DNA from 2 places in the Streptomyces sp. NPDC006335 genome. Region 1 is predicted to be linked to the other one. Evidence: riboswitches for the same ligand, from Rfam matches in the RefSeq annotation. Region 1 holds a riboswitch; the other holds the start of a gene.
The links. A riboswitch is a leader RNA that binds a small molecule or an ion and turns the genes downstream of it on or off. The one in region 1 is predicted to bind S-adenosylmethionine.
Positions count from the first base shown of each region.

Region 2: linked by a shared signal. The riboswitch ahead of thrC (threonine synthase) and the one ahead of ABZ098_RS02180 (aminotransferase class V-fold PLP-dependent enzyme) in region 1 are both predicted to bind S-adenosylmethionine.

Region 1 is NZ_JBEXQX010000001.1:466,513-472,328, forward strand. Features, by position in the region: gene ABZ098_RS02175 (serine/threonine-protein kinase) at 1-850, opposite strand, end outside; gene ABZ098_RS02180 (aminotransferase class V-fold PLP-dependent enzyme) at 919-2,280, opposite strand; SAM riboswitch class IV at 2,411-2,527, opposite strand; gene trpD (anthranilate phosphoribosyltransferase) at 2,604-3,668, opposite strand; gene ABZ098_RS02190 (cytochrome bc complex cytochrome b subunit) at 3,864-5,501, opposite strand; gene ABZ098_RS02195 (Rieske 2Fe-2S domain-containing protein) at 5,498-5,816, opposite strand, start outside.
Region 2 is NZ_JBEXQX010000016.1:42,220-48,035, reverse strand. Features, by position in the region: gene otsB (trehalose-phosphatase) at 1-275, opposite strand, end outside; gene ABZ098_RS33880 (trehalose-6-phosphate synthase) at 278-1,744, opposite strand; gene ABZ098_RS33875 (glucosyl-3-phosphoglycerate synthase) at 1,814-2,758, opposite strand; SAM riboswitch class I at 2,907-3,065, shown strand; gene thrC (threonine synthase) at 3,083-4,363, shown strand; gene ABZ098_RS33865 (MoaD/ThiS family protein) at 4,399-4,674, shown strand; gene ABZ098_RS33860 (cold-shock protein) at 5,118-5,324, shown strand.

The DNA of each region.
Region 1 (5,816 bases):
GCGCGTACCACCCCGGACGCAGGCCCGCGCGCAGCGACTCCGTCGTGTGTCCGGCGGCCGCGACCAGCTCCGCGGGCGTCGGCCGCGCGCCGGGGTCGTCCCGCAGACACGACTCCACCAGCGGCAGGTGTTCCTCCGGTACGGCGGTCAGGTCGACGTCACCGGTGAGGATCCGCAGCAGGACGACCGAGTCCTGCCCCTCGCCGAAGGGCTCCTTGCCGCCGCCGGCGTAGGCGAGGACCGCGCCCAGGGAGAAGACGTCACTGGCCGGCACCACCTGGGCGCCGTTGCGGATCTGCTCGGGCGAGAGATAGCCGACCGACCCGACGACCACGCCGGTCCGGGTCAGCGCGGTGCCCTCCAGGGCCCTGACGATCCCGAAGTCGATGACCCGGGGGCCGTCCGGCGCGAGCAGGATGTTGGAGGGCTTGAGGTCCCGGTGCACCAGGCCCTTGGCGTGGATCGCGGCGAGCGCCTCGGCGAGCGCGGCCGCCAGCAGCCGTACCGCGTCCGCGGGCAGCGGTCCCCGGTCGAGCACCGCGTCCCGCAGGTTGGGGCCCGCCACGAACTCGGTCGCCATCCACGGCCGCGCGGCCTCGGTGTCCGCGTCCACGACCCGCGCGGTGTACGTGCCGGCCCCGCCGACGGTCTGCGCGGCCCGCACCTCGTGCCGGAACCGGGCGCGGAAGGTGCGGTCCCCGGCGTGCTCGGCCCGTACGACCTTCACGGCCAGCCGCAGCCCGCCGCGCGCCTCGGCGAGGTACACCTCGCCCATGCCGCCGGAGCCGAGTCTGCCCAGGACCTCGTAGGGCCCGATGGTCCGCGGGTCCGTCTCGCGCAGCTCCTGCACCCCGTGCTCCCCCTGCTTTCCGTACGGCTGCTGAGGGGGAGCGTATACGCGCGCCGGCCGCCGCTGTCTCAGACGGCCGGGACGCAGCGGCCGTCCTCGGTGCGGTACGTCCACTTCGCACCGTCCGCGACCAGCTCCTTCACGGCCTGCACGAACCGCTCCACGTGCTCGTCCGGGGTGCCCGCGCCGAAGCTCACCCGGATCGCGTTGAGGGACTTCTCGCCGGGCGCCGCCTCGGGGGCGCCGCACTCGCCCTGGGACTGCGGGTCGCTGCCGAGGAGGGTGCGGACGAGCGGGTGGGCGCAGAAGAGGCCGTCGCGGACGCCGATGCCGTACTCGGCGGAGAGGGCGGCGGCGAAGTGGGAGCTGTTCCAGCCCTCGACGACGAAGGAGATCACACCGACGCGGGGGGCGTCGTCGCCGAAGAGAGACAGCACGCGGACCTCGGGGACGTCGGCGAGTCCCTGGCGGACCTTCTCGATCAGGTGCTGCTCGCGGGCCACGAGGGTGTCGAAGCCGGCTTCGGTGAGCGCCTTGCAGGCCGACGCGATGGAGTAGGCGCCGATGACGTTGGGCGAGCCCGCCTCATGGCGCGCGGCGCTCTCGTGCCACTCCACGTCCACTCCCCCGTCCTCGCGCCGGGTGACCTTGCGGCTGGCGCCGCCGCCCGCGAGGTAGGGGTCGGCGGCCTTCAGCCAGTCGGCGCGGCCCGCCAGGACGCCGGAGCCGAAGGGGGCGTACAGCTTGTGGCCGGAGAAGGCGACCCAGTCGACGTCGAGGTCACGGACGCTCACCGGGTGGTGCGGGGCGAGCTGGGCGGCGTCGAGGACGATGCGGGCGCCGTGGGCGTGAGCGGCCGCCGCGAGCTCCCGTACGGGCCACAGCTCACCGGTGACGTTGGAGGCGCCGGTGACGCAGACCAGGGCCGGGCCGTAGGGGTCCCGGTCGGCGAGGGCCTTCTCCAGCGTCTCCACGGCCTGGCGCGGGGTGCGCGGGGCGTCGAGGTAGCTGACCCTGGCGTCCTTCCAGGGGAGCAGGCTCGCGTGGTGCTCGGTCTCGAAGACGAAGACCTGGCAGTCGGCGGGGAGGGCGGCGGCGAGGAGGTTGAGCGAGTCGGTGGTCGACCGGGTGAAGATCAGCTGGTCGTCGTCGCGGCAGTCGAGGAACTCCGTGACGGTCTTGCGGGCGTTCTCGAACAGGTCCGTCGACAGCTGGGAGAGGTAGCCGGCACCGCGGTGGACGCTGCCGTAGTAGGGCGCGTAGGCCGCCACGTCGTCCCAGACCCGCTGGAGGGCGGGGGCGCTGGCCGCGTAGTCGAGGGCCGCGTAGGTGACCTCGCCGCCGGTGACGAGCGGGACGGTGACATCCCGTCCCAGAACGGGCAGCTGGGCACAAATGGTCTGGACGGAGGCAGCGGTGGAGACAGACATGGGGGACTCCCGTGACAAGAGAAAGGTGAAAGATGAGATGGGTGCGCGGAGGCGGGGCTCGGCGGCCCTATCGCATTCGCTTGCTCACGGAGGACTCCCTCGAACGACCAGGACCCCTGGTTTCGAGAGGGGCCCGCGCTTGCCGTGAACCTCGCTGCTCACGGCCTGGTCTTCACCCGGGGCACCCCGCCACGGACGGAGGGTTGCCGGACAGTCGGCCGGGGCCTCATGACTGTCACTCATGACCTGGTACAGGAACGTACGTGAAGTGATCGTCGTCCCGCAACCCGAGTCCGGATCGCGGGACGACACCCTGGTGGCGGTTACGCGTTGCTGGCGGCCACCCAGCGTTCCAGCGTCCGCTTCGCCGCGCCCGAGTCGATCGACTCGGCGGCCTTGTCCATCCCGGCCCGCAACTGCTCGGCCAGCGTCCCCGTCCCCGGGTCCAGGGCCACCAGCGCGGCCGCGGAGTTCAGGAGTACGGCGTCGCGGACCGGGCCCTTCTCGCCGTCCAGCAGGTGGCGGGCGACCTCCGCGTTGTACGCCGGGTCACCGCCGCGCAGGGCCTCCACCGGCACGAGGTCGAGGCCGACGTCGCGGGGGTCGAAGCTCTCCTCGGTGACCTTGCCGTCGCGGACGATCCAGACGCGGGAGGTCGACGTGGTCGTCAGCTCGTCGAGGCCGTCGTCACCCCGGAAGACCAGGGAGGAGTTGCCGCGCTCGGCGAAGACGCCCGCGACGACCGGGGCCATGCGCGGGTCCGCGACGCCGACCGCCTGGGAGCGCACCCGGGCGGGGTTGGTCAGCGGGCCGAGGATGTTGAACACCGTGCGGATGCCCAACTGCCCTCGTGCGGCGCCCGCGTGACGCAGCGCCGGATGGAACTTGATCGCGAAGCAGAACGTGATCCCGGCCTCCTCGGCCACCTCGGCCACCCGCTGCGGGGTCAGCTCCAGGTTGACGCCGAGCTTCTCCAGGACGTCCGAGGCACCGGACGCGGAGGAGGCGGCCCGGTTGCCGTGCTTGACGACCGTGGCACCGGTGCCGGCCACGACGATCGCCGACATGGTGGAGATGTTGACTGTCTTGGCGCCGTCGCCGCCGGTGCCGACGATGTCCACCGTCCGCCCGGGGACCTCGATCACGTTGGCGTGCGCGTACATCGTCCGCACGAGCCCGTTGATCTCCTCGACGGTCTCGCCCTTGGCCCGGAGGGCGACCACGAAGCCGGCGATCTGCGCGTCGGTCGCCTCGCCCTGCATGATCCGGTCCATCGCCCACGCCGTCGCGTCGGCACTCTGATCGCGGCCGTACAGCAGGGCGTTCAGCACCTCGGGCCAGGAACGGCCCGCCGCGATGTCGCCTCCAGCGGGGGTCACAGCGCTCATGGGGCCGCTCCAGATGTCGTAGAAAACCGTGCCCACACCCTATCCAGCCCGGAGCACGACACAGGGCCCCGTCCGGTGTTCGGACGGAACGCCCCCACCGAACCCGCACCCCATGGCACGGCACGGCGAAGGGCCCGTCCGGTGTGTCGGACGGGCCCTTCTACCGCGCGTGGCGAGCGCAGCGACAAGCAGGGATCAGTGGTGGCCGTGGCCGCTCGTGATCTCCTTGTACTCCTCGACGGTCGGCTTGGGGATCTGGGACTCCTCGCCGTAGTACGCCTCGCTCAGCTTGGCGCGCAGCTTCTCGGATCCCTTGACCTTGCGCTCGACGCCGTTCTCGTCGACCGTGGGGCCGATCTGCGCCGGTGCGTACTGCTCGTGCGCCGTGAGCGTGTGGAGCTGCTCCTGGCTGAGCGGCTCGTGCACCTCGATGAACTCACCGTGCGGCAGGCGCTTGATGATGCCGGACTCGCGGCCGTGCAGCACCTTGTCCTTGTCGCGGCGCTGGAGGCCGAGGCAGATCCGCTTGGTGGCGATGAACGCCAGGACCGGGGCGACGAAGAACGCGACCCGCACGAACCACGTGATGGCGTTGATCGACAGGTGGAAGTGGGTGGCCCAGAGGTCGTTTCCACCACCGATCAGCAGCACCATGTACCAGGTGATCCACGCGACACCGAACGCGGTCCGGGTCGGGGCGTTGCGCGGGCGGTCCAGGATGTGGTGCTCGCGCTTGTCGCCGGTGACCCAGGACTCGATGAACGGGTAGACCGCGATCGCGACCAGGACCAGCGGGAAGATCACCAGCGGGATGAACACACCCAGGACGAGCGTGTGGCCCCAGAAGTTGATCTCCCAGCCCGGCATGACACGGATCAGGCCCTCGGAGAAGCCCATGTACCAGTCCGGCTGGGCGCCCGTGGACACCTGGTCGGGACGGTAGGGGCCCATCGCCCAGATCGGGTTGATGGAGGCGATCGCCGCGATGACCGCGATGACACCGAAGACCAGGAAGAAGAAGCCTCCGGCCTTGGCCATGTAGACCGGCAGCAGCGGCATGCCGACCACGTTGTTGTTGGTCTTGCCGGGGCCCGCGAACTGCGTGTGCTTGTGGTAGAAGACCAGGATCAGGTGCGCCACCATCAGGCCGAGCATGATGCCCGGCAGCAGCAGGACGTGGATCGAGTAGAAGCGGGCCACGAAGTCGCCGCCCGGGAACTCTCCGCCGAACAGGAAGAACGACAGGTACGTGCCGACGATCGGCACGGACAGGATCGCGCCCTCCATGAAGCGGACACCGGTGCCGGAGAGCAGGTCGTCCGGGAGCGAGTAACCGGTGAAGCCGGTGAACATGCCCAGGACGAACAGCAGGAAGCCGAACAGCCAGTTGACCTCACGCGGCTTGCGGAACGCGCCCGTGAAGAACACACGCATCATGTGCACGAACATGCCGGCGAGGAAGATCAGCGCCGCCCAGTGGTGGATCTGCCGGATCAGCAGACCACCGCGCACATCGAAGGAGATGTGCATGGTCGAGTTGAACGCCTCGGACATCAGCTGTCCCTGCAGCGGGACGTAGCTGCCGTGGTACTCCACCTCGTTCATCGACGGGTGGAAGAACAGCGTCAGGTACACACCCGTGAGGATGATGATGATGAAGCTGTACATGCACACTTCGCCCAACATGAACGACCAGTGGTCGGGGAAGATCTTGCGCATGTTGGCCTTGGCCAGGGAGTAGATCCCCAGCCGGCCGTCGGCCCAGTCGGCGACGCGCTCGCCGGCCGGTGCCTTCCCGCGAGAGCGGGCCTCGGTGGACTCTGTAGTGCTCATCCGCGCTCCCAGAATGCAGGACCGACGGGCTCCTCGAAGTCGCCGAGCGCTTCGAGGTAACCCTGGTCGTTCACGCCGATGCGCAGCTGCGGCAGGGCGTGACCGGCGGGGCCGAAGATCACCCGGGCACCGTCGGAGAGGTCGAAGGTGGACTGGTGGCAGGGGCAGAGCACGTGGTGCGTCTGCTGCTCGTACAGGGAGATCGGGCAACCGACGTGGGTGCAGATCTTCGAGTACGCGACGATTCCCTCGTACGACCACTCGAGCTCGCGCTTGTCCTTGATGTTGTCCGGCTGGATGCGGACGATCATCAGG
Region 2 (5,816 bases), on a different contig from region 1:
GTCAGGTGCTCCAGACCCGGGACGCCCGCGAAACCGCCGTTGCGGACGGCGACCGCGGCCGGGCGGCCGGTGATCACCGTCACGGACGCCACCTTCGGCGCGAGGGCCGCGAGCGCCGGCACCGCCTCGGGGTGGGCGGCCGCCTTCTCCGGGTCCGCCACGATCGGCGCGAGCGTCCCGTCGAAGTCCAGGCCGATCAGCGCCCGGTGCGGTTCCGCGAGCAGCGCGCGCAGGCCCTCCTGACCGGCGGGGGTGAGGGGGGTAGGAAGGTTCATGCTCACCCGTTCAGCGCTTTCAGCGCGTTCAGCTGGTCCAGGAACCACTGCGCCGGCGGGAGCGCCGTCGCCGCCGCGGCGAGCCGCTTCGCGCGTTCGGCCCGTTCGTGGGCCGGCATCGTCAGGGCCTCGTGCAGGGCCGCCGCCGTCTGCTCCACGTCGTACGGGTTCACCACGATCGCGTCCTCGCCGAGCTCCTCGTACGCCCCGGCCTCCCGCGACAGCACCAGCGCGCACCCCTCGTCGGAGACCACCGGCACCTCCTTCGCGACCAGGTTCATGCCGTCCCGGATGGGGTTGACCAGCGCCACGTCGGCCAGCCGGTACGCGGCGAGGGAGCGCGCGAAGTCGTCCTTCAGATTCAGCAGGACCGGGGTCCAGCCAGGTGTGCCGAACGTGTCGTTGATCTCCTGCGCCACCCGCTGCACCTCGGCCGTGTAGTCCCGGTACACCGCCAGGTCCTGCCGCGAGGGATACGCGAACGCCACGTGCACGACCCGCTCCCGCCACTCCGGCCGCGACTCCAGCAGCCGCCGGTAGGCGTGCAGGCCGCGCACGATGTTCTTGGACAGCTCGGTCCGGTCCACCCGCACGATCGTCTTGCGGCCCGCGCCGATCTCCTCGCGCAGGGCGACGATCCGCTCCTCGACGTCGGCCTCGTGGGAGCGGGCGCGCAGGAACTCGGCGTCCGCGCCAAGGCCGTGCACGCCGATCCACGTCGTCCTCAGGGGCGGCACGCCCGTCGCGGTGTGCTCGATGCTCTTCGGCTCACTGGGGACCGGGCTGTACACCTGGATCCGCTCGGCGTCGATCTCGTTCGCGCAGGCCATGAACCCGAACGCCCACCGCCAGGTCAAAAAGCCGAGCCGGTCAGCGCCGAGCATGCCCCACACCAACTGCGCCCGGATGTCGTCCGGCAGCATCCGGAAGTACTCCACCGGCGCCCACGGCGTGTGCGAGAAGTGGGCGATGCGCAGGTCGGGGCGGAGTTCGCGGAGCATCCCCGGCACCAGGCACAGGTGGTAGTCCTGCACCAGGACCGCCGCCCCCTCGGCCGCCTCCTGAGCGAGCGCCTCCGCGAAGGCACGGTTGTACGTCTCGTACGACGCCCACTGCCGCCGGAACTCCGCGTCGAAGGACGGCTCCAGCGGGGTCTGGTAGAGGAGGTGGTGGACGAACCAGAGGACCGAGTTGGCGATGCCGTTGTACGCGTCCGCGTGCACGTCGGCCGGGATCGGGAGCATCCGGACGCCGTCCTCGCCGACGCCCTGCCGTACCGCCTCGCGGTCACCGTCGGACAGCGCCGAGCACACCCACAGCGCGTCGGCCTCCGGCCCGATCGCCGACAGACCCGAGACCAGCCCGCCGCCACCCCGTTTGGGTTTCAGCGAACCGTCGTCCTGGACCTCGTAGGAGACCGGACCTCTGTTGGACGCGACCAGTACGTGGGCGTTGTGCGAGGGAGCCATGCCTCGACATCTAGCCCGGTGTCCAACCGCTCAAACGTTCCCTTTGGGAGCGCTCCGGAAGGGGCGCTCCTACGCCGCCCTTCTTTTCATGTACTCCGGGATCTCCGTCATCGGCGGCCGCTCCTCCGTGTCCACGGAGTACGTACGCGGCTCGAAGCCCTCCCGGCCGCGCTCGAACTGGGTCAGGGCGGGCCGGATCAGGTGGCCGCGGGCCAGCCGGAGCTGGGCGGTGCGGTAGATCGCGGCGGACATCCGGCCCAGGGCCTGCCCGTCCTGGTGGCGGTGCTTGCGCACCCCGACGTCGACCTGGGCGAGCGCGTCCAGGCCCACCAGATGCAGGGCGTCGACCAGCATGCCGAGCTCCACGCCGTAGCCGACGGGGAACGGCAACTGCTCCAGCAGGGAGCGCCGGGCCGCGTACTCGCCGCCCAGCGGCTGCACGAAACCGGCGAGCTGCGGCCAGTGCATGTTCAGCAGCGGGCGCGCCATCAGCTCGGTGACCCGGCCGCCCTGTCCGGCGGCACCGCCCAGGGGACGGTCGTACATGCCCTTGACCAGGTCGACCTCGGGGTCGGTGAGCAGCGGGCCGACGATGCCGGAGACGAAGTCCGAGGAGAACTCCTTCAGGTCGGCGTCGATGAAGCAGACGATGTCCCCGGTGGTGACCAGCAGGGACCGCCACAGGACCTCGCCCTTGCCGGGCACGGCCGGGATGCGCGGGAGGATGTCGTCGCGGTGGACGACCCGCGCGCCGGCCGCCGCGGCGACCTCCGACGTGCGGTCGGTCGATCCCGAGTCGACGACGACTATCTCGTCGACGAGCGGGACCTGCTGCATGAGGTCATGACGGATCACGGCGACGATGTCACCGACCGTCTCCTCCTCGTTGAGTGCGGGCAGGACGACACTGACCGTCCGGCCCGTGGCCCGCTTCGCCGCCATGATCCGGTGGAGCGGGCGATCGGTCACGGACCAGGAACGGGTCGCCAGCCAGCGCTCGACTTCGTTCAGCACAGTGCGCGGCTCCTCTGCGTGTGATCTGCGGGTGATCCATCTCGCCGTTCGGACGACTCTCTCAACTGTCCCGGCCGTCGGTTACAGTCTTGAACAACGCGGATGACCATCGCATGTCCAGGGTGGCCCGCCGTTCACAACTTCATACCGCTCATCCAGAGGGGCAGAGGGATACGGCCCGATGAAGCCCCGGCAACCCTCCAGTCGGCTCTTGCAGCGATCACTGACGATCGTCTCCGCGAGGCTCCCGACTCGGGAAGGTGCCAAATCCGTCTCACGGCGAAGTGCGTCGTGAGGAAGATGAGGAGAAAGGGCCTCGCCTCCATGGCTGCGCAGACTGTTGCAAGCACCACGAACTCCGTCGACCTGGGTCCCGCCGCGGCACTGAGCTGCCGCGAATGCGGCCACCGAGTCCCGCTCGGCCCGGTCTTCGCCTGCGAGGAGTGTTTCGGCCCGCTCGAGATCGCGTACGACTTCTCGGCCTACGAAACCGAGGAGCTCCGCAAGCGCATCGAGGCGGGACCCGCGAACATCTGGCGCTACGCCCCGCTGCTGCCCGTCCCCGCGGACGTGGCGGACAAGCCCAACATCAACCCCGGCTGGACCCACCTCGTCAAGGCCGACAACCTCGCCCGCGAGCTCGGCGTGACCGGCGGCCTGTACATCAAGGACGACTCCGGCAACCCGACGCACTCCTTCAAGGACCGCGTCGTCGCGCAGGCCCTGGAGGCCGCGCGTGCCTTCGGCTTCACCACGCTCTCCTGCTCCTCCACCGGCAACCTGGCCGGCGCGGTGGGTGCCGCCGCGGCCCGGGCGGGCTTCCGCTCCTGCGTGTTCATCCCGCACGACCTGGAGCAGGGCAAGGTCGTCATGGCCGCGGTCTACGGCGGCGAGCTCGTCGGCATCGAGGGCAACTACGACGACGTGAACCGCTTCTGCTCCGAGCTGATCGGCGACCCGGCCGGCGAGGGCTGGGGCTTCGTCAACGTCAACCTGCGGCCGTACTACGCGGAGGGGTCCAAGACCCTGGCGTACGAGATCTGCGAGCAGCTCGGCTGGAAGCTTCCCGACCAGCTCGTGGTGCCGATCGCCTCCGGCTCGCAGCTCACGAAGATCGACAAGGGGCTCCAGGAGCTGATCAAGCTCGGGCTCGTCGAGGACAAGCCGTACAAGATCTTCGGTGCGCAGGCGGAGGGGTGCTCGCCGGTGTCGGTGGCGTACAAGGCTGGCCACGACGTGGTCCGGCCCCAGAAGCCGAACACCATCGCCAAGTCGCTGGCCATCGGCAACCCGGCGGACGGCCCGTACGTGCTGGACATCGCGCGGCGTACCGGTGGCGCGGTGGAGGACGTGAACGACGAGCAGGTCGTCGACGCGATCAAGCTGCTGGCGCGGACCGAGGGGATCTTCGCGGAGACCGCCGGTGGGGTGACCGTGGGTGTCACCAAGAAGCTGATCGAGAACGGGCTGCTGGATCCCTCGCTGACGACCGTCGTGCTGAACACCGGGGACGGTCTGAAGACGCTGGACGCGGTGGCGGGTACGGGTCTGACGGCGACCATTCGTCCCAACCTCGATTCGTTCCGTGAGGCCGGCCTCGCGTAGTCGTTGTTCGTTTACCTGACCGGAGGTCTTGAACCATGAGCGTTTCCGTCCGTATCCCCACCATCCTGCGCACCTACACCGGCGGCCAGGCCGAGGTGCAGGCCGAGGGTGGGACCCTCGCCGAGGTCATCGCCGATCTGGAGAAGAACCACACGGGTATCGCGGCGCGCGTTCTCGACGACCAGGGCAAGCTGCGGCGGTTCGTGAATGTGTACGTGAACGACGACGATGTGCGGTTCGAGCAGGGGCTGGAGACGGCTACGCCCGACGGGGCCGGTGTCTCCATCATCCCGGCGGTCGCCGGCGGGTGACCATATGACTGGTCATTACCTTCGGTAACAGAAATTACCGAGTGTTCATCCGATTGCCCCCTCCGCGAGAGAAGCGGAGGGGGCAATTCTCTATGGTTGAGCACGGTACAGTTGGGGAACCCGCTGCTTCCTTCATGCCGGGCGCATATGAGTTGCGACTTCGGATGCGGCGAGAAGTAGCCAAAGTGTGTGGGTTCTTTGCGTCTTATGCTCCTTTTGTGGGGCCCGACTTGCCCCGAATTCGGGCGAATTCTCACTACATTCCGGACCCCTTCCGTCCAGAATTCTCGTCCGATTGACCTGTTGCAGACGGCAGTTGGACAGATACATTCAGCCGCGGTCGACGCGTTCCGGCGCACGCCCCCAACCATGTGGGGGGTGAGGTCTGACCCGGATCCATGAAGTGTGGATCCGTGCAAGGGCCAGTAATAGGGGAGTTAGGCATGGCTCAGGGCACCGTCAAGTGGTTCAACGCGGAGAAGGGGTACGGCTTCATCGCGGTCGACGGTGGTGCGGATGTATTCGTCCACTACAGCGCGATTCAGATGGACGGCTACCGCACCCTTGAAGAGGGCCAGCGGGTCGAGTTCGAGATCTCGCAGGGTCAGAAGGGGCCGCAGGCGGACATGGTCCGTCTCGCGACTGGCTGAAGCACGCGCCGGGTAACAACAGCGTCGTTCTTCGTTCTTCTTCGAAGGGCTCGTACCCCATGGGGAGTCATGGGTACGGGCCCTTCGGCATGTGTTTTGGGTGGTTGGGCGGTTTCGTGCGCGGGTCCGGTGGGGGCGGGCGTTCTGCGCAGTTCCCCGCGCCCCTGAGTGTGTGCGGCGGCCCCTGATCGTGGCGCTGGGTGACTGCAACCTCCCCAGGGGTGCGGGGAACTGCGCGATCAGCCCCCACCGGCCGGTGGCCGCCCGGCAGCCCGACCCGGCCTCCCGCGGCGCGCAGTCCGGGCGCCCGGAACACAGCGAACCCGTGCCCGGTCTTCGGTAGGCGCTTGCACTCGACCATGCCGAGTGCTAATCATTGGCGTTAGCACTCTGAAGGTGAGAGTGACAAAGATGGACCGGGTCGGTGAGGCCCGCAGGCCTTGTGGGGCAAGGATCCACGGGCCGGCGAGCCGTCCGTCGCGGGCGCGGGCG